DNA from 2 places in the Pseudoxanthomonas sp. LH2527 genome. Region 2 is predicted to be linked to the other one. Evidence: predicted binding sites of a transcription regulator. Region 2 holds the regulator's gene; the other holds the start of a gene.
What was found. Region 2 encodes FliA, which starts transcription of late flagellar genes. Its sites were predicted from a motif close to TAAAGTTTNNCNNNCNNNGGCCGATAA; they were not measured.

Region 1: MMG85_RS06735 (GGDEF domain-containing protein) is a predicted target of FliA. The motif match lies at 11,597-11,623, and genes of this name have one in related genera.

The regions. Positions count from the first base shown of each region.
Region 1 covers NZ_JAKZBW010000008.1:92,931-108,582, forward strand. Annotated here, with positions in the region: gene lptB (LPS export ABC transporter ATP-binding protein) at 1-446, shown strand, start outside; gene MMG85_RS06675 (RNA polymerase factor sigma-54) at 493-1,929, shown strand; gene raiA (ribosome-associated translation inhibitor RaiA) at 2,189-2,509, shown strand; gene hprK (HPr(Ser) kinase/phosphatase) at 2,729-3,679, shown strand; gene rapZ (RNase adapter RapZ) at 3,676-4,596, shown strand; gene MMG85_RS06695 (PTS fructose IIA subunit family protein) at 4,760-5,152, shown strand; gene MMG85_RS06700 (HPr family phosphocarrier protein) at 5,145-5,414, shown strand; gene ptsP (phosphoenolpyruvate--protein phosphotransferase) at 5,416-7,137, shown strand; gene mgtE (magnesium transporter) at 7,364-8,725, shown strand; gene MMG85_RS06715 (DUF1294 domain-containing protein) at 8,739-9,353, shown strand; gene MMG85_RS06720 (DNA ligase) at 9,521-10,372, shown strand; gene MMG85_RS06725 (prolyl oligopeptidase family serine peptidase) at 10,492-11,250, shown strand; gene MMG85_RS06730 (hypothetical protein) at 11,253-11,531, shown strand; gene MMG85_RS06735 (GGDEF domain-containing protein) at 11,680-13,239, shown strand; gene MMG85_RS06740 (aspartate carbamoyltransferase catalytic subunit) at 13,979-14,923, opposite strand; gene ruvX (Holliday junction resolvase RuvX) at 14,943-15,392, opposite strand; gene MMG85_RS06750 (YqgE/AlgH family protein) at 15,469-15,652, opposite strand, start outside.
Region 2 covers NZ_JAKZBW010000011.1:9,123-24,774, forward strand. Annotated here, with positions in the region: gene MMG85_RS08035 (TolC family protein) at 1-319, opposite strand, end outside; gene MMG85_RS08040 (hypothetical protein) at 382-762, opposite strand; gene flhB (flagellar biosynthesis protein FlhB) at 875-2,005, shown strand; gene flhA (flagellar biosynthesis protein FlhA) at 2,002-4,083, shown strand; gene flhF (flagellar biosynthesis protein FlhF) at 4,258-5,940, shown strand; partial or broken gene MMG85_RS08060 (MinD/ParA family protein) at 5,996-6,808, shown strand; gene MMG85_RS08065 (RNA polymerase sigma factor FliA) at 6,805-7,557, shown strand; gene cheY (chemotaxis response regulator CheY) at 7,780-8,160, shown strand; gene MMG85_RS08075 (protein phosphatase CheZ) at 8,160-8,777, shown strand; gene MMG85_RS08080 (hypothetical protein) at 8,815-8,952, shown strand; gene MMG85_RS08085 (chemotaxis protein CheA) at 8,980-10,737, shown strand; gene MMG85_RS08090 (flagellar motor protein) at 11,044-11,784, shown strand; gene motD (flagellar motor protein MotD) at 11,803-12,765, shown strand; gene MMG85_RS08100 (ParA family protein) at 12,765-13,547, shown strand; gene MMG85_RS08105 (chemotaxis protein CheW) at 13,544-14,563, shown strand; gene MMG85_RS08110 (STAS domain-containing protein) at 14,802-15,113, shown strand; gene MMG85_RS08115 (response regulator) at 15,110-15,475, shown strand; gene MMG85_RS08120 (chemotaxis protein CheA) at 15,524-15,652, shown strand, end outside.

The sequences.
Region 1 (15,652 bases), on a different contig from region 2:
GCGTGGCCGACAACATCCGCCTGGTGCTGGAACTGCGCGAGGACCTGGACAGCGCCGGCATCGAGCGCGAACTGGCCTCGCTGCTGGACGAACTGCAGGTCACCCATGTGGCCGACCAGCTGGGCGCCAGCCTGTCCGGCGGCGAGCGCCGGCGCGTGGAAATCGCCCGCGCCCTGGCCGCCCGCCCGCGCCTGATGCTGCTGGACGAACCCTTCGCCGGCGTCGACCCCATCTCGGTCGGCGAGATCCAGCGGATCGTGAAGCACCTCAAGGATCGCGGCATCGGCGTGCTGATCACCGACCACAACGTGCGCGAAACCTTGGGAATCTGCGACCGGGCGTATATCCTCAATGCCGGTAGCGTTCTGGCGCAGGGGGCCCCGGACGCGTTGCTGGCCAATCCGGACGTACGCCGGGTCTATCTGGGCGAAACCTTCCGCCTGTGATCCCGTCGGCGGCCCTTGGCCGCCTTTCGGGTTTCCAAGGTCGGGAATGAAGCCACGCCTGCAGACATCGCTGGGACAGCATCTGGTCATGACGCCGCAGTTGCGTCAGGCCATCCGGCTGCTGCAGATGTCCACCGCCGAACTCGAGATCGAGCTGACCGAAGCGGTGGAGACCAATCCGCTGCTGGACTGGAGCGAGCCGGAGGAAGAACCGGCCCAGGTCCGCGGCAACGACGACGACCAGCCCCCCGCCGAACCGGCGCAGGAAGTCGCGCGCGAGGCCGCCGACGACCGCGACGACTGGTCGCCCGACGAAGGGCCGTGGACCTCGTCCGGCAGCGGCGGCTCCTTCGAAGACGATGACGGCGGCAGCCCGGCCGAGCGCGTGGCGGAAGCCGACACCCTGCATGGCCACCTGCTGTGGCAGCTGCATCTCTCGCACCTTTCCGAACGCGACCGCCGCATCGGCGCCACGTTGATCGACGCGCTGGAAGACGACGGCTACCTGCGCGAGCCGCTGGCCGGCATCGTGCAGGCGCTGCGGCCGGACATCGAGGCACACGAAGACGAGGTGCTGGTCGTGCTGCACCAGCTGCAGCGCTTCGACCCGGTTGGCGTGGCCGCACGCACGCTCGGCGAATGCCTGCACCTGCAGCTGGCGGTGCTGAGCGACGACACGCCCGGCAAGGCGCTGGCGCTGCAGATCGCCGATACCGCGCTGGAACGCCTGCCGCGCAGCGGCGTAGCCGGCATCGCGCAGGAACTGAAACGCCCGGTCGCCGAGGTCGAGGAAGCCGTGCAGCTGCTGCGCACCCTCGATCCCAAGCCCGGCGCCCAGGTGGGCGATCTTTCCCACGACACCTACGTGGTGCCGGATTGCGTGGTCTGGCGCCAGCGCGGCGTCTGGCGCGCGGCGCTGTCCGGCAACACCCTGCCGCGCATCAGCATCCACCGCGGTTACGAACAGATGATCCGGCAGTGCGGCGACAGCGATGCCGGCTACCTCAAGGCGCAACTGCAGGAAGCGCGCTGGCTGCTCAAGAGCGTCGAAGCCCGCGGCGACACCCTGCTGAAGGTGATGCGCTGCCTGCTGCACCAGCAGGCCGGCTTCCTCGAATTCGGTGAGCAGGCACTGCGCCCGCTGACCTTGCGCGATGTCGCCGAAGAGGTCGGCCTGCACGAATCCACCGTGTCGCGTGCGATCGCCCGCAAGTACGTGCGCACGCCGCGCGGCACCCTGCCGATGCGGGCGTTCTTCGCCTCCGGCATCGACACCGACGGCGGCGGCGAAGCGTCCAGCACGGCCATCCAGGCGATGATCCGACGGCTGGTCGATGCCGAGAATCCGCGCAAGCCGCTGTCCGACGCCAAGCTGGCGGACCTGCTGAAGGCCTCGGGCATTCCGGTCGCGCGCCGCACCGTGGCCAAGTACCGCGAAGCCCTGAACATCCTGTCCTCGCACGAACGCGTGCGCATCGCCTGAACCGCGCCCGTTCCGCCCCGGAATCGTGATCGTGTTCCGCCCGCACGAAACGTTTTCCTAACACCTCCCCGGGTCACGAAAAAAAGACCGCCGCGACAGTTGATAGTTGCCGCGGAGGGGTCCATCTTTGTCTTGCAGGCACCCCCTGCCATCGCCACCGGCACAGGAGATCGACGGAACCCAGACGCTACCGCGTGGTCATTCCATGACACGCCCACCGCGCCCCGCGCGCGGCTCTACCGACCCGAAGGAGGCACTAATGCGTATCGAGACTTACGGCCATGAAATCGAAGTCACTCCCGCCTTGCGCGAATACGTCGAAACCAAACTGAGGCGGTTGGAACGCCACTTCGAGCAACCCTGCGAAGTCCGTACGCAACTGGGAACCCGTAAACCCGATTACCTGGCCGAAGCCACGGTCAATGTCGCCGGCCGCAGGCTGCACGCCGATGCCGGTGCGCAGGACATGTATGCCGCCATCGACATCCTGGCCGACAAGCTCGACCGCCTGCTGGTCAAGCACAAGGAAAAGCGCACCGACGTGCAGCGCCACAGCATGCGTGGCGAACTGATCGGCTGACGCACCACCCTGCACGGAGTCGCTCCGCGTTGCGGAGCGACCCGTCGCATCTTCACCAACGCCTGCCATCCCGCGACGACCGCACCCTGCGGTCGCGCGCTCCCGACATGCCGATTACACTGGACTCGTCGCGCCCCTGGCGGACGATGCCGATGCCGGCTCGTGGCCATCGCGCACCGCCCGACGCGGCATTCCCTCCCCGCCGGCTGTCTCCGCATGATGAATACCAGCATCACCGCCCGTGAACTGTTCGATCAGCAGAAGGACAAGCTGGCCCTGCGCTGGCTGGCGGGGCAGAAGGGCGAGAAGCGCGTGCTGGAATCCGGCGACACCGTGTCGCGGCGGCCATCGCTGGCCGGTTACCTCAACGCCGTCTATCCCAACAAGGTGCAGATCCTCGGCACCGAGGAACTGACCTGGCTGGATTCGCTCGACTCGCGCCAGCGCTGGGAAACCATCGAGAAGATCGTGCAGGCCAAGCCGCTGGCGCTGGTGATCAGCAAGAGCCAGTCCTGCCCCGAGGACCTGCGCGAGGCGGCGAACGAGAACGACACGCCCCTGTGGGCCTCGCCCAAGCGCGGCCACGAACTGCTCAACCACCTCTCCTATCACCTGGCGCGCACGCTGGCGCCGCGGGTGACGCTGCATGGCGTGTTCATGGAGATCTATTCGATCGGCGTGCTGATCACCGGTGAGGCCGGCTCCGGCAAGAGCGAGCTGGCGCTGGAACTGCTGAGCCGCGGCCACCGGCTGGTGGCCGACGACGCGCCCGAGTTCACCCAGATCGCGCCCGATGTCCTGGACGGCACCTGCCCGGAACTGTTGCAGGACCTGCTGGAGGTGCGCGGCCTGGGCGTGCTCAACGTGCGCGAGATGTTCGGCGACACGGCGGTGAAGAAGAACAAGTACCTGCGCCTGATCGTGCACCTGACCCGGCCGATGACCGAACCCAACCCGCACGGTTACGAGCGGCTGACCGGCGATTCCGGCACCCGCCACGTGCTGGACCTGGACGTGCCGCTGATCACCCTGCCCGTCATGCCCGGCCGCAACCTGGCCGTGCTGACCGAGGCCGCCACGCGGCTGCACATCCTGCGCACCAAGGGTATCGATCCGGCGGCGATGTTCATCGCCCGGCACAGCAACCTGCTCGAGCGCAGCACGCCATGACCCAGGGCGACCCGACCCCCGCGGACCCGCGCGACGAGTCCGTCGCCACTCCGCCGCCTCCCACGGTGGTGATCGTCAGCGGCCTGTCCGGCTCCGGCAAGTCGGTGGCGCTGAAGACCTTCGAGGACCTGGATTACTACTGCGTCGACAACCTGCCGGTGGACCTGCTGCCCTCGTTCGTGCGCAGCCTGGTGCGCGAGGACGAACTGCCGCCGAAGATCGCGGTGGGCATCGACGTGCGCAGCCGCCGCAGCGACCTGTCCAAGCTGGCGCAATGGCGCGCGGCGCTGGCGCAACTGGGCCTGTCCGGCCGGGTGGTGTTCTTCGATGCCGACGACGAGGTGCTGCTGCGGCGCTACTCCGACACCCGCCGCCGCCACCCGCTGGGGCATGGCGGCCTGTCGCTGCAGGAAGCGATCCGCCAGGAGCGCACGATCATCCAGCCGCTGCGCGACGAAGCCGATGTCGTCATCGACACCAGCCAGCTCAACGTCCACCAGCTGCGCCGCCGGATCATCGCCGAGTTCGCCCTCAACAAGGGCACCCAGCTGTCGCTGCTGTTCGAGTCCTTCGCCTACAAGCGCGGCGTGCCGGCGGACGCGGACTTCGTGTTCGACGCCCGCGTGCTGCCCAACCCGCACTGGAATCCGGAACTGCGCCCCTACGCCGGCCGCGACCCCAAGGTGCGGGCCTTCCTCGACACCCAACCGGAAGTGGCCGAGTACGTCGGCCAGGTCAGCGGCTTCCTCGACACCTGGCTGCCGCGCCTGCGCGGCGAGACCCGCAGCTACGTGACCATCGCGTTCGGCTGCACCGGCGGCAAGCACCGCTCGGTCTACCTGGCCGAGACCCTGGCGCGGCATGCCCGCGAGCAGGGCTGGGAAGAAGTCGCCACCTTCCACCGCGAACTGGACTGACCCCGGGTTCGCAGCGCCGGGCTTGCCCGACTCACACTTTCCAACGCCTCGGGCACAAGCAGCGGAGCACGCTCCGCTCTACGGGCGCGCCGTCACCCGGAAACCCTTACCGTTCCATCCGCGCCGCTTCCTGCCCGTCATGCCCGTCTGTTAACGTTCCTGCATGGCCTGTGGCATTCTTCTTGTGACTCATCCTGGCGTGGGCGCGGCGATCCTGGCGGTTGCCACGGCGCTGCTGCGACAACTGCCCCTGAAGGCGGAAGCCTTCGAGGTGCCGTTCGACGCCGACCTCGATGCCCTGCTGCCGCAGGCATCTGCGGCGTTGCGGCGCGTCGATGGCGGCGACGGGGTGCTGGTGCTGACGGATCTGTATGGCGCCAGCCCCAGCAACCTGGCCGGCAAGCTGGCGCGCCTGGGCACGCCGGTGCGGCGCGTCTCGGCGCTCAGCCTGCCCATGCTGCTGAGGGTGATGAATTATCCGGAACAGGGACTGGACGACCTGCCTGCCACGGCGGCGGCGGGCGCACGCAATGGAGTCATCCACGACGATGCTTGAACGCGAACTCATCATTTCCAACCGCCTCGGACTGCATGCGCGGGCCACCGCCAAGCTGGTGCAGACGCTGTCCGGCTTCCGCTGCAACGCCACGCTGGCGGCCAAGGGCCGCGAGGTGAACGCCAAGAGCATCATGGGCGTCATGCTGCTGGCCGCCGGCCAGGGCACCCCGGTGACGGTCCGCATCGACGGCGAGGACGAAGCCGCCGCCATGCAGGACGTCGTGTCGCTGTTCGAGCGACGATTCGACGAGGAATCCTGACATGCGGGCGCTGCTGCCGGGCCATGGGGCTTCGCGCGGCAGCGCGCTCGGACGCGCCCGGGTCCGGCTGCCGCATGTGCTGGATGTCGCCGAGCAGCTCATCCGCGCCGACCAGATCGACGACGAGGTCGCCCGCCTGCACGAGGCGGTCGACGCCACCCGCCGCGAGATGCACAGCCTGCGCACGCGCCTGCACGGCGCGCTGGCGAAGGAAGTCGGCGAGTTCCTCGACCTGCACGCGCTGCTGCTCGACGACCCCGAGCTGCTGCACGGCCTGGACGAACTGATCCGCACCGGCCGCTATGCGGCCGACTACGCGCTGCGCCTGCAGCGCGACCGCCTGGCGGCCGTCTTCGACGGCATGGACGACGCCTACCTCAAGAGCCGCATGGACGACCTGGACCATGTGATCGGCCGCATCCACGCGCACCTGCAACAGCGCGCACCCGATGCGCCGGGCGTGGCCGGCGAGATCCTGGTCAGCGACAACGTGGCGCCATCGGAACTGGCGGAACTGCAGCAGCAGGGTGTGCTGGGTGTGGTCACCGCCGCCGGCAGCACGCTGTCGCACAGCGCGATCCTCGCGCGCAGCCTGCACCTGCCGCTGGTGGTGGGCAATGCGCAGGCGCTGCAGAAGATCAACGACGGCGACGTACTGCTGGTCGACGGCGCCACCGGCGAAGTGGTGGTCAATCCCGATCCGGACGACCTGCGCCGCTACCGTGAGCGACTGCGCGATGCCGCGCGCGAGGCGCGCGAGCTCGGGCGCCTGCGCTCCAAGCCCAGCCGCACGCGCGACGGCGTCGACATCGCCCTGTGGGCGAACGCGGAATCGCTCGAAGACGTGGCGAAGGCGCACACGCTCGGCGCCACCGGCGTGGGCCTGTACCGCACCGAGTTCCTGTTCCTGCAACGGCGCGAGCTGCCCAGCGAGGAGGAGCAGTTCCAGGTCTACCGCGACCTGGTGCTCGGCATGGGCGGACGACCGGTGACCATCCGCACCCTCGACCTGGGCGCCGACAAGGCCGACCGTGCCGGCCTTGTGGTCCACAACGAAGAGAACCCGGCGCTGGGCCTGCGCGGCGTGCGCCTGTCGCTGGCGCATGCCGGCGTGTTCGACACGCAGTTGCGCGCCATCCTGCGCGCATCCAGCTACGGCCCGATCCGCGTGCTGGTGCCGATGGTCAGCGGCCGCGAGGAAATGCTGGAAGTGCGTCGCCGCTTGCAGCGCGCGGCCCTGCAGCTGCGCAAGCAGGGCCACGAGGTCGCGGTCCAGCTGGCACTGGGCGCGATGATCGAAGTGCCCGCCGCGGCCATCGCGCTGCACGCCTTCGCCGACGTGGTCGACTTCGTCTCGATCGGCACCAACGATCTGGTGCAGTACCTGCTGGCTGCGGACCGCAACAACGAGGCGCTGGGCGAACTGTATTCGCCGTTGCACCCGGGCGTGCTGCGGCTGCTGCGGCACGTGATCCGCACCGGCGCCGAACACGATGTCCCGGTGGCGATGTGCGGCGAGATCGCCGGCGATGCCATGCTCGCGCCGATGCTGCTGGCGCTGGGCCTGCGCGAGTTCAGCCTGCATCCGGCCACGCTGCTGGAAGTGCGCCGCGCGATCCGCGATGTCGACCTCACCGACCTGCAGGCACGCACCGAGAAGCTGTTGCAGGCACGCGACCGTGCCGGCATCGAGCGCTGGTTGAAGGCGGCCAGTGGCCTCTGAGATGGCTCCTGTGGAAGCGACGCAAGTCGCGATAGGGCATCGGGAAAGCTTCATCGCGACTGACGTCGCTCCCACAACTGCCACCCCGCCACCCACATCCCACACCACACCCGACACCCCTGCCCCAGGGTGTCCATAAATCGCAGCCCGGGCGATAATGGCGCAATGAACGCCTGATGCCCCGGTCGCATCCGCCTGACGGATCGGCCCCATTCCGGAGTACCGAATGGTCGAGACCATCCGCCACGACAAGACCGCACGCCAGCTGCGCCTGCTCTCCGACGCGCTCGACAGCGGTCGGCTGGGGCCCGTGCGCCGGCTGGTCAACACCTTGTCGCCGGCGGAGATCGGCAACCTGCTGGAGTCGCTGCCGCCGGGCAAGCGCGAAGTCGTGTGGGGCCTGGTCGATCCCGAGGACGACGGCGAAGTGCTGGTGCATGTCGGCGACGAGGTGCGCGAAAGCCTGCTGGCGGACATGGACACCGACGAGATCGTCGCCGCCGTCGAAGACCTCGACATCGACGACCTCGCCGACCTGGTCGAGGACCTGCCCGACACCGTCATCGACGAAGTACTCAAGTCGATGGACCGCGAGAACCGCGAGCGCCTGGAGCAGGTGCTGTCGTACGCGGAGGACACCGCCGGCCGCCTGATGAACCCGGACGTGGTCACCGTGCGCGCCGACGTCAACGTCGACGTGGTGCTGCGCTACCTGCGCCTGCGCGGCGAACTGCCCGACCACACCGACCACCTCTACGTGGTCAGCCGCCGCCACCAGTATCTCGGCCGCGTGCCGCTGGCCGCGCTGGTGACGCACGAGGACACCACCCCGATCAACCGGCTGATCGACGACGAGCAGCCGGCCATCGACGTGGGCGAGAGCGCGCAGGAAGTCGCGCGCCAGTTCTCCGACCACGACTGGGTGTCCGCGCCCGTGGTGGACGACAACAACATCCTGCTCGGCCGCATCACCATCGACGACGTGGTCGACATCATCCGCGAGCAGGCCGAACACCAGGCGCTGGGCGCCGCCGGTCTGGACGAAGACGAGGACCTGTTCTCGCCGGTCAAGCGTGCCGTGCGCGGTCGCGTGGTGTGGCTGGGCATCAACCTGTTCACCGCCTTCATGGCCGCGACGGTGATCAAGCAGTTCGACGCCACGCTGGAGAAGATCGTCGCGCTGGCGGTGCTGATGCCGATCGTCGCCGGCATCGGCGGCAACGCCGCCGTGCAGGTGCTCACGCTGATGGTGCGCGGCCTGGCGCTGGGCCAGGTCGGCTCCAGCAATGCGCGCATCCTGTTGTGGAAGGAGATCCGCGTGGCGCTGATCAACGGCGTTCTGATCGGCGGCATCGTCGGCCTGATCGCGCTGCTGTGGTTCCACAGTCCGATGCTGTCGCTGGTCATCGCGCTGGCGCTGATCATCAATTTCTGCGCCGCCGCCACCGCCGGCGTGCTGCTGCCGCTGCTGCTCAAGCGCATGAACATCGATCCCGCCGTCGCCGGCACCGTCGTGGTCACTGCGGTGACTGACGTGATGGGCTTCTTCTGCTTCCTGGGCTTGGCCACGGTCATCCTGCTGCACTGAGGCGTCCGCATCGATGGAACGGCTAGGCAAGGTCAGCGAATGGAACGACGAGCGCGGCTTCGGCTTCATCGCACCGCTCGACGGCGAGCCGGCACGCGTGTTCTTCCACGTCCGTGACTACCGGCTCGACGGGCGTCGGCCCGAGGTGGGCGAAATGATCAGGTTCACCGCGCAACGCGAGGCCGACGGCAAGTGGCGTGCCCGGACGGTCCGCAGGACAGTGCCTGCGGCACGGCAGGCCAAACTGGCGGCGCCGTCGCGGGCTGCGGCACGGCGACCCGGCTCCGCCCTGCCCGGCGCGCTCGCCATCGTGGCCTATGCCCTGCTCGTCGCATGGGCCATCGGCGCGGGACGGCTTCCGTTGGAAGCGATGTTCGTGCCGCTGGCGCTGTCGGCGATCACCTTCGTCGCCTACGCGCTGGACAAGCATGCCGCGCAGACCGGCCGCTGGCGCACGCCCGAATCGACGCTGCACGTGCTGGAACTCGCCGGTGGCTGGCCGGGTGCGTGGATCGCCCAGCGGGTGCTGCGGCACAAGTCGAGCAAACGCGCTTACCGCGTGGTGTTCCGGGCCATGGGGGTGCTGCACGTCATCGCCGTCGCTGCGTGGTTGTGGGGACGGGCGTGACGCCGATGCGAGGGACATGGCCGGCGTGGCCGGCGCAACGAGACTGAGCCTGCCGGACCGACGTTCGCCCGCACGCGCCGCTTTCCTACAGGTCGCCGCGGCATGTCCCGATCCCTACGATCGTGTCCGCGCGCGAGGCTGGCGCTTCCCCGGTCCGGTTCATCGCCATGCGCCTGCTTCTCACCGCCCTGCTCTGCCTGCTGACGTGGCCCGCCCCGGCGACGCCGCCACCCGAGCCGATGCTGGCCACGTCTTACCGCGAGGGCGTCGCGGTGTCGTCCTTCCTTGTGAGCGAGAAGCTGGATGGCGTGCGGGCGCGTTGGGATGGCCGGGCGCTGTGGACGCGCGGCGGCGCGCGCATCGCGGCACCGACCACGTTCACGCGCGACTGGCCGACCGACCCCATGGACGGCGAAGTCTGGATCGCGCGCGGCCGCTTCGATGAAGTCAGTGCCCTCGTCCGGCGCATCAACACCGACCCTCAATCCTGGCGAAGCGTGCGCTTCATGGCCTTCGACCTGCCCGCACATCCGGGACCCTTCGACCAGCGCGTCGCGCGCCTGCGCGCGCTGGTCTCGGCCGCCGGCAACGTGCATCTGGCGATGATCCCCCAGCAGCGCTTCGCCACTCCGGCAGACCTGGATGCAGAACTGGCCCGCGTAGTGGCCACCGGCGGCGAAGGCCTGATGCTGCACCGGCGCGACGCGCGCTACCGGCCCGGACGCAGCGACCACCTGCTCAAGTACAAGACCCATCAGGATGCCGAAGCGCAGGTGGTCGCGCACCTGCCCGGCAAGGGCAAGTACGAAGGCATGATGGGCGCCGTGCAGGTGCGTACACCGGAGGGACGCAGCTTCCGCCTGGGGAGCGGCTTCACCGACGCGCAGCGGGCCGCGCCACCGCCGTTGGGTGCGTGGGTGACGTATCGCTACAGCGGACTCACCTCGACCGGACTGCCCCGCTTCGCGCGCTTCGTGCGGGTTCGCGAAGAGGTGACGCCGCCCGATCGCACGCGATGACAGGATCGCCGCCGACCGGCATCGTGGCACCCTCGGGTTATGCTGGCATCCGTTATCCCCGAATGCCGACTGCCATGCGCTTTCTCGCCACCGCCTGCCTGGGCCTGCTGCTGATCCTGATGACCGCCTGCACCACGACCGCACCGATGAATCCCACCGGCGAATTCGTCACGCGCGAGGTCGCAGTCGACGGACAGACCTACCGCTACCAGGTCTTCGTGCCCGCCGCGCGCTTCCGCAGCGGCCAGCCGCCGGTGGTGCTGTTCCTCAACGGCTCCGGCGAGCGCGGCCGCGATGGCGTGAAGCAGACCATGGCCGGCCTGGGGCCATACCTGCGGCAGCATGCGGACACCTTCCCCGCCCTGGTGGTGTTCCCGCAGGCGCCGGACGATACGGAATGGACCCAGGGCGCCGGCCCCATCGCCTTCGCCGCACTGGACGCCGCGCTACGCGAGTTCAACGGCGATCCCGACCGCGTCTCGCTGACCGGCATGTCGATGGGCGGCTACGGCACCTGGGAACTGGCGCTGCAGCAGCCCACGCGCTTCGCCGCGCTGGTGCCGGTCTGTGGCGGCATTACCGTGGACTGGGGACGCGACCGGGCCAGCATGAACGTGCACAGCGTCGCGGGTACGGCGGACCCGTTCGCCGCCGCCGCGCAGCGCCTGAAGGACGTGCCGGTGTGGATCTTCCACGGCGGCAAGGACGACGTGGTGCCGCCATCGCAGTCGCGCCGCATGGACGCCGCGCTGAAGGCCGCCGGTGCGCGTGACGCCCGCTACACCGAATTCCCCGACGCCAACCACAACAGCTGGGACGCCACCTACGCCCACGCGCCGATGTGGGACTGGCTGTTCGCGCAGCGTCGCGGGCGCTGAGCGTGGCCGACCTGATCCCCGACTACTTCACCGCCGGCTGGCGCGACCAGCCGCTGGCCTGCCCCTGCGGCTGGCAGGGCGACAGCCGTGCCATGGCGATGGAACTGCATGACGCCGTCACCGACTACGCCTGCCCGCAGTGCGGCAACCTGCTGCTGATCGTCTCGCACCCGACGCTGGACCAGGTCCGCGCGGCCGCGGCTGCCGGCAACGCGGAGGCCGCGAGCCAACTGGCCATCATCGAGGAAGCCCAGGCCCGCTTCCCCCGGCACGGCGACTGAGCCTGCGCCGGCACGCCCTGGGTCACGCTTCGGCCGTCCCGACGCCACCGGCGGACACACCCGCCTCAACCCCCGCCCGTAACGGCCGATAACCCGGCATCCCCTGGTGGCCGACGGGCATCCGCCCATGGCCGTGCGAGCGATTTGAATGGCTGACGCGGCCGACGACAACTCCGGTATCTCTGGCGGCTTCCGCCGGTTGTGGTCGCGTCGCCGCGAAGCCGCTGCACCGGCCTCGCGCGAACTCGCCACCACGAAGACCACCGCCCGGGGCCCGGCGATCAGCGCTGCCCAGCTGCAGGCGCTGTTCGCGCATGCGGAGGAACCGGGTGCCCTGCTGTCGGCCTTCGCCGACGGCGTCGCCGGCCTGCCGGGCGAACTGCATGGCATGGGCGAGCGCCTGCAGTCCGCGCACGCCGACAACGACTGGCCGCGCTATGGCCGCGCGCTGCGCCAGCTCGTCGACAAATACATCCGCACGATCCAGGACGAGCCGCTGTCGGGCGAAGCGGAGCAGATGCGCGACCTGCTGCACCACCTGCTGGTTGGCGGCATGGAACACCTGCTGCGCGACGACACCACGCTGCTGCCGCAGGCGAACGCCCTGGCCGACCGCGTGCGCCAGTGGCAGCCCGCGCAGCCGCTGGCCGAACTCGGCAACGACCTGAAGGAACTCTGCCAGCAGGTCGGCCTGCGCACGCACGAAGTGAACGATGCGCAGGAACTGATGCGCAGCCTGTTCGACCTGCTGCTGGAAAACGTCGGCGAACTGATCGAGGACGGCAGCTGGCTGCAGGACCAGATCGGCGCGGTACGCCAGTTGCTCGCCGGACCGCTCGACCGCACCGCGCTGGAACAGACCCGCGCCGGTCTGCGCGAGGTGATCTACAAGCAGGGCCTGCTGAAACAGGGCCTTGCCGAGTCGAAGGCCTCGATGAAGGAGATGATGGTGACCTTCGTCGAGCGGCTGGACGGCATGGCCAGCAGCACCGGCGAATACCACGACCGCATCAGCTTCCACGCCCAGGCCGTGCGCGAGAGCCGCAGCATCGCCGAGCTGGGCAAGCGCATGGAGGACATCCTGGCGGACACCGCGACGGTGCAGGCGCAGGCCGCGCGCGCGCGCGACAGCCTGCTGGAAGCGCGACGCGAGGTGGAAGAAGCCGAGCGGCGCGTGATGAACCTGGAACAGGAACTGCAGTCCGTCTCCGAACTGGTGCGCGTGGACCAGCTGACCGAAGCCCTCAACCGGCGCGGCTTCGACGAGCTGTTCAAGCGCGAATCGGTGCGCGCGCTGCGCAGCGGCCAGACGCTGACCTTGGCGCTGCTGGACCTCGACGATTTCCGCCACATCAACGCCGCCCACGGCCACCTCGGCGGCGACGCCGCGCTGTGCCATGTCGTGGCGCTGGCCCGCAACACCCTGCGCGCCACCGATGCGGTCGCCCGCTTCGGCGGCGAGGAATTCGTGCTGCTGCTGCCGGAGACCAGCTTCCTGGAAGCGATGGGCACGCTGGAGCGCCTGCGCGACCGCCTCGCGCACAAACCGCTGGTCTACGAAGGCCGCGGCATCCTGGTGACCTTCAGCGCCGGCGTGGCGCGCTGGCAACCCGGCGAATCACAGGACGAACTGCTCGCACGCGCCGACCGCGCCATGTACCAGGCCAAGCAGGCCGGCAAGAACCGCGTGGTCGCGGCGCCGGAATGATCCCCCGGATCGGCGGTGACGCGGCGTCGATCTGACTCGCGCCGCAACGACATGACCCGTCATCCCCGCAGCATCCGCGCATGCGTCGCAAGTACGCTCAACGCGATGTCGACTGCGTTTACCCCGCGACCTCACACCCGTCGTCCCGGCGGTTTTCAGCGGCCGAATGACCGAATACTCCAGCACCCAGCGATAGCGTCCATGGCCTCGCGATCCCACAACCCGTCATCCCGGCGCAGGCCGGGACCCAGCGACTTTATCCATGGCAACAAAGCACCAGGACGAGCGGCCTGACCGGAGAACGAAAGGCACTGGGTCCCGGCCTTCGCCGGGATGACGGTCTTGAAGCTATTCGCACAACGACAGAGCGCGTTACGTGTCAGGCCAAGCAGTTCGGCAGTAACCACGCGGTCGCTGACAATCGAATACAGCGCATGCGTTTGACGCGGCGTTGATATCTCTTGCCTGCCATATCTCACCCGTCATACCAGCGGCTTTCAGCAGCCGAATGGCTGATCACTCAAGCACCCAGTGATGGCGTATATGGCCTCGCGATCCCACAATCCGTCATCCCGGCGCAGGCCGGGACCCAGCGACTTTATCCACGGCACTGAACCACCAGGACGCGCGACCTGACTGGCGAACGACAGGCACCAGGTCCCGATCTGCGCCGGGATGACGGCATCGGGATACTCGTCGCATGTCGCAGACATCGTCTACGCGACGTAGCGCCGCCATCTCACCCCAGCAGCATCTCCAGCACCGCCATGCGGATGGCGACGCCGTTGCTGACCTGGCGCAGCACCAGCGACTGCGGGCCGTCGGCCACCTCGTCGGTGATCTCGACGCCGCGGTTGATCGGGCCAGGGTGCAGCACCACCGCGTCCTTCGCGGCGCGCGCCAACCGCGTCGTGGTCAGGCCGTAGTCGCGGTGGTAGTCCTCCAGCGACGACACCAACCCCTCTTCCATCCGTTCGCGCTGCAGGCGCAGCATCATCACCACGTCCACGCCCTGGAGCATGGCGTCGAAGTCCTGACCCTGCACGCATCCGGCCAGCGTGCCGTCGTCCGGCAGCAGCGACTGCGGGCCGCACACGCGGATCTCGCCGGCGCCCAGCGTGCGCAGCGCGTGCAGGTCCGAGCGTGCCACACGCGAATGCTTCACGTCGCCGACCATCAGTACCTTCAGGCGCGAGAAGTCCGCGCCCTTGGCCTGGCGGATCGTCAGCACGTCCAGCAGGCCCTGGGTGGGGTGCGCGCTGCGGCCGTCGCCGGCATTGACCAGCGCCGTGCCCTCGCCGGCCTCGGCGGCCAGCGCGGCGACCGCGCCATCGTCGGCGTGGCGGACGATGAAGCCACGCACGCCCATCGCTTCCAGGTTGCGCAGCGTGTCGCGCGCGGTCTCGCCCTTGCGGGTGGAGGAGGTGGAGGCATCGAAGTTCAGAACGTCCGCGCCAAGGCGCTGCGCGGCGATGTGGAACGAGCTGCGGGTGCGGGTGGACGGCTCGAAGAACAGCGTGCAGACGGTGGTGCCGTCGAGCACCTGCCGGCGCGGAGTGCGGCCGAGCGCGGCATCGCGGATCTGGCCGGCGCGGTCGATCAGCCGGCACAGGGTGTCGCGCGGCAGGCCGTCGAGGGTGAGCAGGTGGCGCAGGCGTCCGTCGGAATCGAGTTGTGGGGTCATGGAGTGCGGTCGGGAAGGGTCAGGTCAGCAGGGTCGCGTCGTGCGGCGCGGCCAGCCAGCGTTCGATGATGACGGCGGCGGCGACGGCGTCGAGCGCGGCGGCATCGCGCCGGCGCTTGCGACCTTCGGCGCGGTCCAGCGCGAAGCGTTGCGACGCCTCGACGGAGCTGGTGCGTTCGTCCACCAGCACCACCGGCAACTGGTAGCGCGTGCGCAGCTCGCGGGCGAAGGCGTGGGCACGCTTGCGGATCGGCTGGTCGCCGCCGTCCAGCGTCATCGGGTCGCCGACCACCAGGCCATCCGGCTTCCACTCCGCGTGCAGCTTGTCGATCGCCTGCCAGTCCGGGCCGTGGCCGTGCACGTCGATCACCGCCAGCGCGCGTGCGCCGGTGCCGAACGCGCTGCCCACGGCCACGCCGATGCGGCGGGCGCCCACGTCGAATCCCAGTACGGTGCCGTCCAGCTTCATGCCCAGTGCCTCCGTTCGATGCGGTCTGCGCCATCCTGCAGCGGCGTGCGGCAACGCGACGTCGGCGGATGCGGGTTCATGCGTGGCCGCTGTAGTCCGTCAGGCGCGTCATGTCCACGCCGATCCGTTGGCCTGCGGTCTGCCAGCGCTGTTCCAGCGGCACGGCGAAAAGCAGGTCGGCATCGGCGGGCACGGTCAGCCAGCTGTTCTCGCCCAGTTCGTATTCGAGTTGACCGGCACCCCAGCCCGCGCAGCCCAGC
Region 2 (15,652 bases):
GCTTGCCGCCGCGCTCCAGCACGCCGGCCAGCGTCAACGTCGCTTCGGCTTGGCGGAAGCCGCTCGCATCGCCGGTGCCGAGCACATTCTCGACCTCCAGTCCGGCACGCAGCGCAGGCCTCAGCAGCGCGGCCTCGCGTTCGGCGAGCAGCGCCTGGGTGCGTGGGCCGAACAGGCGCAGGTCGGGATGGACGCGGGCGACGCGCGCGATGGCGTCGTCCAGGGTCAGGATTTCAAGGGGAACAGCAGGCGATGGCGCCTGTGCGTGCACGCACGGCGCGATCGCGAAGGCGGCCAATGCCGCCAGTCGCAACCACATGGGAAGTCTCCGGAACGTCGGTGATGGAATGCGGGCGACGGAACGTCAGCCCGGCACGGGCATCACGCGGCGATCGGGGGACGCAGCAACGACGCGCGTGGTGCCTGCGCCAGGGGCACCGCATCCAGCACGGGCACCGCGGCGGGCAGCACCATGGCCGGCACGCGCATCGGCGCCGGCACGATGGCGGTCAGGTGGCCGCAGCAGTGGCTGGCATGCATCAGGGCATGCAGCAGGTCGCCCGGATCGGCATCGTCGTGATCGTGGCGGGGGCCTTGGCCATCGTGTTCGCCGACCACGTGCAGATGCTCGGCGCCGTTGCCCAGTTCGTGCAGGTCGCCCAACGAGGCGAACACCGGATTGGCCAGCACCGCCAGCAGCAGTACCGCCAGCGCCGGCAGGCGCAGCAGGAGGAAACGGCGGTGGCGCAGGAAACGGAGCATCGGCGGGCATGCTAGCGGCCGATGCCGGCGTTAGACAATTCCACGAGGGATTCCCGTCCCCGGACTGGAACAGGTCTTGCAGCGCACCGTCCGACCCCGTCGGAAATGCGCCATGTCTGAGCAGGACGAAAGCGGCGAACGCACTGAACTTCCTACCGAAAAACGGCTTCGCGAGGCCCGTGAGCAGGGCAACATCCCGCGCTCGCGCGAGCTGGCGACGGCGGCGGTGTTCGGCGCGGGCGTGCTGGCGATCATCGCGATGGGCCCCGGCCTGGCGCGCAATGCGCTGGGCTGGATGAAGATCGCCCTGACCCCCGACCCCATGCTGATGCGTCAGCCGGACCAGTTGTTCGGCCATGTCGGCCTGTTGCTGCTCAAGCTGCTGGCCGCGGTCGCGCCGGTGGCCGGCATCTGCGTGCTGGCCGGGCTGGCGGCGCCGGCGCTGATGAGCGGCCTGCAGTTCTCGCAGAAGTCGCTGATGCCCGACTTCAAGCGCCTCAACCCCGCCACCGGCCTCAAGCGCCTGTATGGCGCGGAAAGCATCGCCGAGCTGCTGAAGTCGCTGCTGCGTGTGGCGCTGATCGGCGGCGCGGCGGCCATCTGCCTGAAGCTGGGCCTGGATCCCCTGCGCGAACTGCTGACCATGCCGCTGGAACAGGCCGTGCGCAGCGGCCTGTCGTTCACCAGCACCCTGCTGCTGGCCACCACCGGCGGGTTGATCCTGCTGGCCGCCATCGACGCGCCGTACCAGAAGTGGAACTGGCTGCGGAAGCTGAAGATGACGCGCAAGGAGCTGCGCGACGAGATGAAGGAAAGCGAGGGCAGCCCGGAGGTGAAGGGCCGCATGCGCCAGTTGCAGCACCAGATGTCGCAGCGCCGGATGATGGAAGAGGTGCCGACCGCCGACGTGATCGTGGTCAACCCGACCCACTACGCCGTGGCGCTGAAGTACCAAGCCGGCCAGATGGGCGCGCCCACCGTGGTCGCCAAGGGCGTGGACGAAATGGCCCTGCGCATCCGCGAACTGGCCGACGCCCACCGCATCGCCATCGTCTCCGCGCCGCCGTTGGCACGCGCCTTGTATCGGGAAGGCCAGCTTGGCCGGGAAATCCCCGTGAGAATGTACGCCGCCGTCGCCCAGATCCTCTCCTACGTCTACCAGCTGCGTGCCTGGCGCGTGGGCGAAGCCCCGCTGCCCGACCAGCCGACCGTCGACATCGATGAGCACGGAGGCAAGGCATGAGCGCGCAGCCCGCCGGCGGGCTGCGCTGGATGGAGATGCTGAAGAACGGCCTGGGCGCACCGCTGGTCGTGCTGGCGCTGCTGGCCATGATCGTGGTGCCGTTGGCGCCGCCGGTGCTGGACGCGCTCTTCAGCTTCAACATCGCCATCTCGCTGGTGGTGCTGCTGGCGGTGATCTACGTGAGGCGCCCGCTCGACTTCACCATCTTCCCGATCATCCTGCTGATGACCACCATGCTGCGGCTGGCGCTGAACGTGGCGTCGACGCGGGTGATCCTGCTCAACGGCCAGAACGGCCACGACGCCGCCGGCAAGGTCATCGCGGCGTTCGGCGAGTTCGTGGTGGGCGGCAACTACGCCGTCGGCATCGTGGTGTTCGCCATCCTCACCATCATCAACTTCGTGGTGATCACCAAGGGCGCCGGCCGCATCGCCGAGGTCTCGGCACGCTTCATCCTGGACGCGATGCCCGGCAAGCAGATGGCCATCGACGCCGACCTCAACGCCGGCGTGCTGACCCGCGAGGAAGCCAAGGCCCGCCGCGAGGAAGTGCGCGCGGAAGCCGACTTCTACGGTTCGATGGACGGCGCCAACAAGTTCATCCGCGGCGACGCCATCGCCGGCATCCTGATCCTGTTCATCAACCTGGTGGGCGGCTTCGCCGTGGGCATGTTCCAGCACGGCATGCCGGCGGCCGAGTCCGCTTCCACCTACACCCTGCTGTCGATCGGCGACGGCCTGGTGGCACAGCTGCCCGCGCTGCTGGTGTCGTCGGCCGTGGCCATGCTGGTGACCCGCGCCTCGCGCTCGGAAGACATGGGCCAGGCCGTGATGGGCCAGGCCTTCGGCCAGCACAAGGCGCTGGCGGTGGCGGCCGGCGTACTGGGCCTGGTCGGTCTGGTACCCGGCATGCCCAACGTCGCCTTTTTGACGCTGGCGGCCGGCATCGGCTACCTGGCCTGGAAGATGTGGAAGCGGACCCAGGAAGGGCCGGACGCGGCCGGCGGCGACGTGCCCGCCCTGCCCGGCCCGGGCGCCCCGGACCGCAATGCCGAACTGACCTGGGACGAGCTGCGTCCGGTCGATCCGCTGGGCCTGGAAGTGGGCTACCGGCTGATCCCGCTGGTCGACAAGAACCAGGGCGGCGAGCTGATGTCGCGGATCAAGGCCGTGCGCCGCAAGCTGACCCAGGACCTGGGCTTCCTGGTGCCGCCGGTGCACATCCGCGACAACCTGGAACTGCCGTCCAACGGCTACCGGCTGCTGGTGCATGGCGTGCCGGTGGCCTCGGCGGAGATCCATCCGGACCGCGAACTGGCCCTCGACCCGGGCGGCGCGTTCGGCACCATCGACGGCATCCCCGGCAAGGACCCGGCGTTCGGCCTGGACGCGGTGTGGATCCAGTCGCACCAGAAGGCCACCGCCGAATCGCTGGGCTATACCGTGGTCGATCCGGCCACGGTGATGGCCACCCACCTCTCGCACCTGGTGCGCGAACACGCGCCGGAACTGCTTGGCCACGAAGAAGTGCAGCAGCTGCTGTCGCAGCTGGCCCGCAGTGCGCCGAAGCTGGTCGAGGACCTCACCCCGAAGGCGCTGCCGCTGGCCACCGTGGTGCGCGTGCTGCAGAACCTGCTGATCGAGCGCGTGCCGATCCGCCAGCTGCGCCGCATCGTCGAGGCGCTGGTCGAGTTCGCCCCGCAGAACGCCGATCCGGCCGCCCTCACCGCCGCCGTGCGCACATCGCTGGGCCGCTTCATCGTGCAGGAAATCTCCGGCATGGCACCGGAACTGCCCGTCTATACCTTGGCGCCGAATCTGGAACGCGTCTTGCAGGACAGCACCCAGGGAACCGGCGCGGCGCTGGAACCGGGACTGGCCGAACGCCTGCACCAGAGCCTCGCCGACGTGGTGACCAAGCAGGAAGCCCGCAGCGAGCCTGCGGTGGTGCTGGTACCGGGAACGGTCCGCGCCGCCCTCGCCCGCCTGGTCCGCCACAGCGTCCCCTCGCTGTCGGTACTGGCCTACAGCGAGGTGCCGGAAGACAAGCGGTTGAAGCTGGTGGGGACGATCAGTTGATCGCGCGGGAATGGGGATTTGGGAATGGGGAATCGTGAAAAGCGATTCCAGGCCGGAGAAAGCAGTGATGACGCGAACATGTAGACACAAGGCAAATCAGGGCGCGAGACCTCGCAACGATCAGCGAGTCCTTTCGATTCCCCATTCCCTATTCCCCATTCCCGGCCTGCACCCATGAAAATCAAACGCTTCGTCGCCGCCGACATGCGCACTGCCTTTGCGATGGTCCGGCAGGAACACGGGCCGGATGCGGTGATCCTGTCCAATCGGGTCACCGAGGACGGTGTCGAGATCGTCGCCGCCAGCAACTACGACGAGGCGCTGGTGCAGCGCACGCTGGAGGCGATGCGTCCCGCTGCACCCGCAGCGCCGCTGCATCCGCTGCTGGACCCGGCCACGCCGGCCGCCGCCGCGAATGCACCCGCCCAGTCGCCGGCGCAGGCCGCGGCCAGCTACTTCGCCCGTCGCCAGCCGGCGACGCCTGCGGCCCCGCACGCCGAGGTCGCGAAGCCGGCGCCTGCCGCCGCCGCTGCGGTCACCGTCGCCACGCCTTCGCCGGTCACCGCGCCGCGTGCGCCGGTGGCCCCGGCCGACCGCGTGCCGGCACCGGTGGTGCGCGAGATCGCGCCGCTGCTGATCGAACCCGAATCCTTCGCCGCCAAGCTGGCGTCGTGCCTGCCGCCGGCGCCGGCCAACGAGCCCGTCGCCATCGCGCCGGCCATCGCCCCGCGTCGCCCGGTGGTACCGCGCGCCGAGGCCGACGACACCCTGGACCTGGACGCGCTGCTGCCCTTGATCGCACCGCCGGTGTCGCTGCCGGAACCCGAACCCGCGCCGGTGGCGGCCCTGCACGCCACCCGCACGCCGGCCCTCGCGCCGGTGCCGGCGCCCACCACCGTCACCGTGCCCACGCTGAGCGTGGTCACCGACAACGCCGCGCAGGCGCGCGAGAGCGACGAGCAGCTCGTGCAGATGCGCGGCGAACTGTCGGCGATGCGCGAGATGATCGAACGCGAGATGCATCGCCTCACCGACGAACGCCTGCGCGGTTCGCCGGTGCGCATGCAGGCGATGGAGCTGATGGAGGACTACGGCTTCGACGCCGGCATCACCCGCGACATCGCCCTGCAGATTCCGGCCGATACCGAAGCGCATCGCGGCCGCGGCCTGATGCTGGGCCTGCTGTCGAAGAAGCTGCCGGTGCTCGACACCGACCTGCTGGACACCGGCGGCGTGATCGCCTTGGTCGGCCCCACCGGCGCCGGCAAGACCACCACCATCGCCAAGCTGGCCGCCTGCTTCGCCCAGCGCCACAACCCGCGCGACGTGGCGCTGGTGACCACCGACACCCTGCGCGTCGGCGGCCGCGAGCAGCTGCATGGCTATGGCCGCCAGCTCGGCATCGCCGTGCACGAGGCCGACAGCGCGCAGGCCCTGGCCTTGGTGCTGGAACGCCTGCGCGACTACAAGCTCGTGCTGATCGACACCGCCGGCCTGGGCCAGCGCGACCGCAACCTGGTCGGCCAGCTCAACTGGCTGCGTGCCTCCGGCCAGGTGAAGACCCTGCTTTGCCTGCCGGCCAATTCGCACTTCTCCGACCTGGACGAAGTGGTCCGCCGCTTCAGCACCGTGCAGCCGCAAGGCGTGGTGCTGACCAAGCTGGACGAGACCGGCCGCCTGGGCAGCGCACTGAGCGTGGTCGTCGACCACCAGCTGCCGATGACCTGGGTGACCGACGGCCAGCGCGTTCCCGACGACCTCCATCGCGCCAACAGCGCCCACCTCGTGCTGCGGCTGGACCAGCTGCGCCGCGAAGCCGACGAACCCTGCTCGACCGAGGCCACCCATGTCGCCTGACCACCCGCTGCAGACCAATCCCCGCAGCACCCCGCCGTTGCCCGGCGCGTTCCATCCCGTGCGCGTCGTCGCCGTCACCGGCGGCAAGGGCGGCGTGGGCAAGACCAACGTCTCGGTCAACCTGGCCGTGTCGCTCGCCGAGATGGGCAAGCGCACCCTGCTGATGGACGCCGACCTGGGCCTGGCCAACGTGGACGTGCTGCTCGGCCTGTCGCCGAAGTTCACCCTGGCCGACCTGGTGGCCGGCCGCTGCGGGCTGGAGGATGTGCTGCTGGAAGGTCCTGAGGGCGTGCTGGTAGTGCCGGCGTCGTCGGGTTTCCGCCACATGGCCGAACTGACCCCGGCCGAACACGTCGGCCTGGTCAACGTGTTCTCAGAACTCCAGCGCGCCCTCGACTTCATGATCGTCGACACCGCCGCCGGCATCACCGACAGCGTGCTGACCTTCTGCCAGGCCGCGCAGGACACCGTGGTGGTGGTCTGCGACGAACCGGCCTCGATCACCGACGCCTACGCGCTGATCAAGGTGCTGGCGCGCGAGCGCGGCCTGGACCGCGTGCACGTCATCGCCAACATGGTCCGCGACCCCAACGAGGGCCGCAAGCTGTACGAGAAGCTCGCCCGCGTCTGCGAACGCTTCCTCGGCGACGTTGCCCTGCACTACCTGGGCGCCGTGCCGCAGGACGACTGGCTGCGCCGCGCCGTGCAGCGCCAGCAGGCGGTGGTGAAGGCCTACCCGGGCAGCCCCTCGGCGCGCGCCATCACCGACATCGCACGCACCACCGCACGCTGGCAGCCGCCGGTGGGCGCGCGCGGCAACGTGGAATTCTTCGTCGAACGCCTGATCCAGCGGGGGGTGGCCGCATGAACACCGCCGCCGCCCAATACCGCGCGGTGCAGCGAAGCGCCGCCAACGACTTCGTCACCCAGCACGCCGACCTGGTCCGCCGCATCGCCCATCACCTGGCGGCGCGACTGCCGGCCAGCGTGGAGATCGACGACCTGATCCAGGCCGGCATGATCGGCCTGCTGGAAGCCTCGCGCAGCTACGACGCCGAACAGGGCGCCTCGTTCGAGACCTACGCCTCCATCCGCATCCGCGGCTCGATGATCGACGAGATTCGCCGTGGCGACTGGGTCCCGCGCTCGGTGCACCGCCGCGCGCGCCAGGCCGCCGCCACCGTGCGCGAGATCGAACAGCGCACCGGCCGCGCCGCCATCGCCACCGAAGTCGCGAGCGCGATGGAGATGCCGCTGCCCGAATACCTGCGCCTGATGGAAGACGCCGCGCGCGGCCAGGTGCTGAGCCTGGAGTCGCACATCGACGACCACGGCGAGCCGAACACCTCGCGTACCGGCGGTCCCTCGCCGCAGCAGAACCTGGAACGCAGCGAGTTCCGCCAGCAACTGGTCAAGTGCATCGGCCAGCTGCCCGAACGCGAGCAGCTGGTGCTGTCGATGTACTACGAGCAGGAGCTCAACCTGAAGGAAATCGGCGCCGTGCTCGGCGTGAGCGAGTCGCGCGTCTGCCAGATCCACGGCCAGGCGATGGTGCGCCTGCGCGGCCGCCTGCAGGTGTTCGAGAAGGCCGATGCGGGGCTGGGAGACGATGAGTGAAAGGACGGGGAATCGGGAATAGGGAATAGGGAATAGGGAATGGAGAGTGGCGCTCTGCGTTGTCCGCAGGTCCGCGTTCCTTCGGACGCAACAAAACCGCTCCCCATTCCCCATTCCCTATTCCCGATTCCCCGCTACCCCTAAACCTTTCCCGGCCCCGGCCGATACCCCTTCCAGACTCGCCGTCCACGCAATACCGGAGCACCCGTGACCAACAAGAACATGCGCATCCTCATCGTGGACGACTTCTCCACCATGCGCCGCATCATCAAGAACCTGCTCAACGACCTGGGCTACACGAACACCGCCGAGGCCGAGGACGGCAACAGCGCGTTGACAGCGCTGGGCCAGGGTGGTTTCGACTTCGTGGTCACCGACTGGAACATGCCCGGCATGACCGGCATCGAGCTGCTGAAGGCGATCCGTGCCGACGACCGCTACAAGACCCTGCCGGTGTTGATGGTGACCGCCGAGGCCAAGCGCGAGCAGATCATCGAGGCGGCGCAGAACGGCGTGAACGGCTACATCATCAAACCGTTCACCGCGCAAACGCTGGAAGAAAAGCTGGGCAAGATCTTCGAACGCCTGGGAGCGGCCGCCTGATGAACGCCGTCGTCGACGCCACCGCTGCCCGCGCCGCGCTGGTGGAGAAACTGCAGCACGCCCTCGACGCCCTGGAACAGGGCGACGAAGCCGGCTGGCGTCGCGAGCTGGATGCCATCGCCGCCTGGCGCACGCAGCCGATGATGCAGGGCCTGGGACGGCTGGCGCGCGAACTCGCGCAGACGCTGGGCGAGCTGCCGCCGACCGGTCCGGACGAACTCGACGACGCCTGCTCACGCCTGGACCATGTGGTCGAAATGACCGAACAGGCCAGCCACAAGACGCTGGACCTGGCCGAACAGTGCCGCGGCTACGCCACCGAACTGAAAGCCACCGAGCTGTCACCGGCGCAGGCCGCGCTGGTGGACAGCATCGGCAAGGGCCTGTCCGAGATGGCGCTGGCGCAGAGTTACCAGGACCTCACCGGCCAGATCATCCGCCGCGTGGCGGGCATCGTGCGCCGCGTGCACGAGGGCTTCGGCGCGCTCGGCCTGCCGCCGCCGGAAAAAAACCGCGACAAGGGTTCAGAACTCGCCGGTCCGGCCGTTGCTGGTCTTGACCGCAACGCGTTTTCGCAGGACGACGCCGACGACCTGCTGTCCGGCCTGGGGTTGTAGCCCCGGGGGACACGCGCTGCGGAACCGGAGACCTGCCATGCCCGCCGCTGCCGCCCGCCGTTCCCGTCACCCCGTCGTCCTGCTGTTCGTGGGATCGCTGCTGGTCTGCGATGCGCTGGTCGGCCGCTTCCTGCGACGCCGTGCCGCCCCGGCCCTGCTCGATTCCTCCCGCTGATCGCCTGCCCCGGTATCCGTCCTGCCCATGTCCGCCGTCACGCCCGAAATCGCCGCCGACTTCCTGATCGAAGCGCAGGAAATCCTCGACCGGCTCGGCGAACAACTGGTCACGCTGGAACAGGACCCGTCCGACAGCGACCAGCTCAACGCGGTGTTCCGCGGCTTCCACACGCTCAAGGGCGGTGCCGGCTTCCTCGGCATCCAGCCGATGGTCAACCTGTGCCACGCGGCCGAAGAGACGCTGGGCCTGGTCCGCGCCGGCCAGGCCACGCTGGAAGCGCAGCACTTCGACGCCGCGCAGCAGTCGCTGGACTGGCTGCAACAGATGCTCGACGCCATCGGCGCCGGCGAAGAGCCGCCGCATGCACCGCAGATCCTGATCGACCAGTTCGACGTGCAGGGCGGCACACCCGCCTCGCGCCCGGCGCCTGCCGCGCTCGCGACCCCCACGGCGCCCGCCGCGGGCGGCGACATGATCAGCGACGACGAATTTGAAGCCCTGCTCGACCAGCTGCACGGCGAGGCGGCGCCCACCACCGTGGCCACGCCTGCGCCCGCAGCGCCGCGTGCCGCGCCGGCGCCCGCTCCCGCCAGACCCGCCGCGCCGAAGCCCGCCGCCAAGGCCGGTGGCGAGGTCGAACAGACCATCCGCGTGGACACCAAGCGGCTGGATGCCATCGTCAACCTGGTCGGCGAACTGGTGCTGTCGCGCAACCGCCTGAAGACCCTGCGCGCGCGCATCCGCGACGAAGAACTGGACCGCGCCGTCAGCAGCCTGGACATCGCCACCGCACGCCTGCAGACCGCCGTGATGCGCACGCGCATGCAGCCGGTCGGCAAGGTGTTCTCGCGCTTCCCCAAGGTCGCCCGCGACGTCGCCCGCCAGTTGCAGAAGGAAGTCGACCTGGAACTGGTAGGCGCCGACACCGAACTCGACCGCAACCTGGTCGAGGCGCTGGCCGATCCGCTGGTGCACCTGGTGCGCAACGCGATCGACCACGGCATCGAAGTGCCGTCGCTGCGCGAAGCGTGCAGCAAGCCGCGGCAGGGCCACGTGCGCCTGTCGGCGCAGCAGGAAGGCGACTTCGTCACCATCGAGATCCGCGACGACGGCGCCGGCATCGATCCGGAACGCCTGCGCGCCAAGGCGCTGGAAAAAGGCCTGATCGATCCCGAGGCCGCTGCCCGCCTCAGCCATGACGAGTGCCTGCAGCTGATCTTCCTGCCGGGCTTCTCGACCAAGGCCGAGGTCACCGACATCTCCGGCCGCGGCGTCGGCATGGACGTGGTGCAGTCGCGCATCCGCGAACTCAGCGGCCAGATCACCATCCATTCCGATGTCGGCCGCGGCAGCCGTTTCGTCATCCGCGTGCCGCTGACCCTGGCCATCCTGCCGACCCTACTGGTGCAGGCCGGCGAGCCGGTCTATGCGCTGCCGCTGGCGCGCGTGATGGAAGTGCTGCACGCCCCGTCCGAAAGCCTACGCTGGTTCGACGGCCAGGCCGTGCTGGACCGCCAGAGCCACACCCTGCCGCTGGTCGACCTGCGCCAGTGGCTGCGCGTGGATCCGTTCATGGCGCCGCTGCTGACCATCGTGGTGTTGCAGATGGGCGAACAGCGCTTCGGCCTGATCGTCGACCAGGTCCGCGGCCGCGAGGAAGTCGTCATCAAGCCGCTGCCGCGCGCCGTGCGCGGCCTGCCCGGCTACGCCGGCGCCACCCTGATCGGCGACGGCCGCATGGCCCTGATCCTGGACGTGGACGGCCTGCGCGCGACGGCGTGATCAACCCGCTGTAAAGCTCCTGTAGGAGCGACGTAAGTCGCGACCGCACGTCCACCTCAACGCGGAAAACCGGTGATTGTCGGTACGGATGCGCTACGGCGCGGCGGTTGTTACTGCAAGGCAACAGGGCTCTCCAGGGGCGCGATCGCGACTTACGTCGCTCCTACAACAGCGCACCCTACCCTCGCGACTACGTCCCTCGCACGACATGACAGCCGGATGTCTCTGTGATCCCGGTCGCGACTCACGTCGCTCCTACAGGGGCATCACCTCAAGTCCCCCTCGACCAGGCCGATAGATCAGCACATGGACATCTTCAGCCTCATCGGACTCCTGCTGGCACTGGTCGCGCTGGTCGGCGGCAGCATCCTCAAGGGGGCCGGCCTGTCGTCGCTGTGGTCGTCGGCGGCCTTCGTCATCGTCATCGTCGGCACGCTGGCCGCGATCCTGGTGCACACGCCGCCGCCGGTGTTCAAGCGCGCGGTGTCGATCGCCCGCTGGGTGATCCGCCCGCCGGGCACCGCCGGCGACGCGCTGCTCGCGCAGATCGTCGAGTGGAGCAACATCGCGCGCAAGCAGGGCCTGCTGGGGCTGGAGCCGGTGGTCAGCCAGCAGGACGACCCGTTCCTGAAGAAGGGCCTGCAGATGCTGGTCGACGGGGTGGAGCCGGAATCGATCCGCCACATGATGGAGATCGACCTCAACGGCCAGGAACACCAGGACCTGGCCGCCGCCAAGGTGTTCGAGGCCATGGGCATCTACGCGCCCACGCTGGGCATCATCGGCGCCGTGTTCGGCCTGATCGCGGTGATGAAGAACCTGGCCGACCCCAGCAAGCTGGGCCACGGCATCGCCGCCGCGTTCACCGCCACCATCTACGGCATCGCCTCGGCCAACCTGTTCTTCCTGCCCATCGCCAGCAAGCTGAAGAGCGTGATCGGTGGCCGCAGCCGCGAGCAGGAAATGATCATCGAAGGCCTGATCGCCATCGCCCAGGGCGAGAATCCGCGCAACATCGAGGCCAAGCTGGCCGGCTTCCTGCACTGAGCCCGCGGGACGACGGCGATGGCACGCAGGAAGAAACACGAAGAGCACGCCAACCACGAGGCCTGGGCGATCCCCTACGCCGACCTGATGACGCTGCTGCTGGCCTTCTTCGTGGTGATGTACGCCATCTCCACCGTCAACGAAGGCAAGTACCGGGTGGTGGCCGATGCGCTCACCGCCGCGTTCGGCGGCGCGCCGCGCACGATCAATCCGGTGCAGGTGGGCAACCACCAGCTGCAGGGCTCGGACTTCGACCGTCCCTCGCCCATCAAGTCCGGCGCCAAGGAAGGACCGTCGGCGCCCTCGCCGTCGCCCAACGTCACCCTGCTGGCGGCAATGGCCTCGCAGATGAACATGTCGCTGGACGCCGCCGGCCTGCAGGCCGCACAGGGCGAGCTCAAGCGCATCGCCGACGACCTGGAGCGCGCGCTGGCGCCGCTGATCGACGAGAAGCTGGTGACCATCAAGCGCTCGGCGCTGTGGCTGGAAGTGCAGATCAACAGCGACATCCTGTTCGCCACCGGCTCGGCGGCGCTCGACCCGCAGGCGCAGCAGACCGTCGGCAAGCTGGCCGAAGTGCTGGGCAACGTGCCCAACTCGGTGCGGGTGGAGGGGTATACCGACGACCGGCCGATCCGCACCTCGCAGTTCCCGTCCAACTGGGAGCTGTCCTCGGCCCGCGCGGCCAGCGTGGTGCACCTGTTCGTGCGCGACGGAATTCCGCCGGAACGGCTGGCGATGATCGGCTACGGCGAGTTCCGCCCCATCGCCGACAACGCCAGCGAGGAAGGCCGCAACACCAACCGCCGCGTATTGCTGGTGATCCTGGCCAGCCCGGCCGGTCCGGCACCGGTCTTGCATGCAGGGGAACAGGTCGTCGCGCCGCCGTCAGTGATCCCGCTGCCGCCGTTGCCGGCCCACGCCGCGTCGCCCATGCCCGGAGCGCCGCCGGCGCCCCAGGTCCATGAAGGAGTCCCGTGATGCGCGTGTGGGCAATCGCCAACCAGAAAGGCGGCGTCGGCAAGACCACCACCACCCTCGCCCTCGGGCGCGGCCTGGCCATGCGCGGCCATCGCGTGCTGCTGGTCGACCTGGATCCGCATGCATCGCTGACGCGCGCGTTCGGCGTGGCCACCGATCCACAGCCGACCGGCGTGCTGGAACTGTTCGACGAGCAGCCGCCCATGCTGGCCAGCGTGGCGCGCGCCACCGAGATCGAGAACCTGTCCTTCGTCGCTGCGCAGACGCCGCTGGCCACGCTGGAGCGCCGCAGTGCCACCCAGCCCGGCCTGGGCCTGGCGTTGTCCACTGCGCTGGCGCGCGGCGGCCAGGCCTGGGACCACGTGCTGTTCGACTGTCCGCCCACGCTGGGCCTGCTGATGGTCAACGCGCTGGCCGCGGCCGACCACGTCATCATTCCCACCCAGACCGAACCGCTGGCGCTGCACGGCCTGAAGGGCATGTGCCGCACGGCCGACATGATCCAGCGCTCGCGCCATCGCGTGCTGCCGGTCTCGATCCTGCCCACCCTCCACGACAAGCGCACGCGCACCGGCGCGGATACGCTGAAGGCGATGCAGGAGGAATACGGCGAGCGCGTCTGGAACGACGCCATCCCCAATGACACCCGCATCTGCAGCGTCGACGCGCTGACGCGCTCAAGCCCGGCCACGCAGTACCCCGGCCGTGGGTTGTCGGCGTACCGGCGCGCGCTCGACTGGCTGCTGCTGACTGAAGCGCGCGACACGGAGCAGGCCGCATGACCACCCCGGCCGTCCTCGACGACTACCTGCTCGACCTGCTCGGCGACGCCGGCCTGCCTGCGACGACGCCGGCACCGGCCGTGGTCGCGGAGGCGATCGAGCGCGCCGCGCCGGCCGTGGACATGGCAGCGGTCGTGGTCGCGCCGGTCGCTGAAGTGGCTCCAACTCCTGCTCCGACTCCGGCACCCGCGCTGGCGGTGGCGCCGACGCGTCCCGGCAGCGAGGCGGAACTGATCAGCGACGACGAGTTCGAAGCCCTGCTCGACCAGTTGCACGGCGACGGCGTGCCGACCGCGGTGGTTGCCGCGGCACCTGCGTCCGCACCGACGCCCGCCGCCGCGGCACCCGCACTGGCGGTCGCCCCGACGCGTCCCGGCAGCGGCAACGACATGATCGGCGACGACGAATTCGAAGCCCTGCTCGACGAACTGCATGGCGGTGCCGCGCCGACCGCGCGCGTGGCAACCCCGGCCGCGCCGGTCATCGCGCCCGCACCCGTCCCGGCATCCCCGCCGCCGCGGGCCATGCCGCCGTTGCCGGACAAGCCCTACCTGCTGACACCGACGGACCACGGCGAACGCCGGCGTGCGACCGAACGCAAGACCCGCTGGCTGCGCCTGCGCTGCGACCAGCAGCACTACGCGCTGGAACTGCTGAAGGTGCAGGAAGTCGTGCGCCCGGCCACCCTGCTGCCGTTGCGCGGCGCCGCGTCGCACATGCTGGGCGTGATGAACCTGCGTGGCCAGGTGGTGCCGGTGATCGACCTGGGCCTGTACCTGGGCCGGCGCGCGATCGAATCCGACGCCGCCACCCGCATCGTCGTGCTCGAAGAACATGGCGAAACCCTGGGCCTGCGCGTCACCGCGGTGGAGGACGTCGCCAACCTCGCCGACCAGCAGATCGAATCCCCCGACAACGCCCGCGTCGGCCGCATCGCCAACCCGCTGTTCCGCGGCGTGGCACGCCTCAACGAATGCGCGGTGATCCTGCTGGATGCGTCGCGGATATTGCAGTGAAGCGGGGAATGGGGAATGGGGAATGAAGGTGCAGCGCGCAAGCGCAACCGACGTGTCTTCCGCGAGTGCCGCAGCGCGTGGAGCGGAAAACACCACGGTTTCCTTCATTCCCCATTCCCCATTCCCCATTCCCCGCTCCCTCCTCGCTTCCACCAACTCCGTCACACATTCACACCCATCCCTCAAGACCGGCCACCCCGCGCCGATACCTCACTAGAGCCGCCCTTCCGGAGACACGATGAGCGCTGTGCCCCTGGGTGACGACCTCGGTATCGAGGCCGCCACCGACCTCAAGCAGCACCTGGCCCCGCACATCGCGCAGCCGGAACCGCTGGCGCTGGACGCCGGCACCGTGCAGCGCGTGCATACCGCCAGCCTGCAGGTGCTGTGCAGCTTCGTGCGCCAGCGCGAGCAGGCCGGCCTGGCCACCGATTTCAGTGCGGTCAGCCAGAGCTTCCGTGACGCCGCGCGCCTGCTCGGTCTGGCACCGCAGCTGGGCCTGGCCAACGACAACGAACACAACACGCAACAAGTGGAGAACGCCGCATGAGCGCACGCATTCTGGTAGTGGACGATTCGGCCTCGATGCGACAGATGGTCGCCTTCGCCCTGAGCTCGGCGGGCTTCTCGGTCGATGAAGCCGAAGACGGCCAGGTGGCGCTGGGGCGCGCGCAGGGGCAGAAGTTCAACGCCGTGGTCACCGACGTCAACATGCCCAACATGGACGGCATCTCGCTGATCCGCGCGCTGCGCGGCCTGCCGGACTACAAGTTCACGCCCATGCTGATGCTGACCACCGAGTCGGCCGCCGACAAGAAGGCCGAAGGCAAGGCCGCCGGCGCGACCGGCTGGCTGGTCAAGCCGTTCAACCCGGAACAACTGGTCGCCACCGTCCAGAAAGTCCTGGGCTGATCCTCCCCTCCTCCGCTTCCCTTCCGACCGCACCAGGGCACCGTCGCAATGAACATGGACATGCAGCGCTTCCACGCCACGTTCTTCGAGGAAAGCCGCGAAGGGCTGGAAGCCATGGAAGCCGGCCTGCTGTCGCTGGAACAGGGCAACCGCGACGGCGACCTGATCAATTCCATC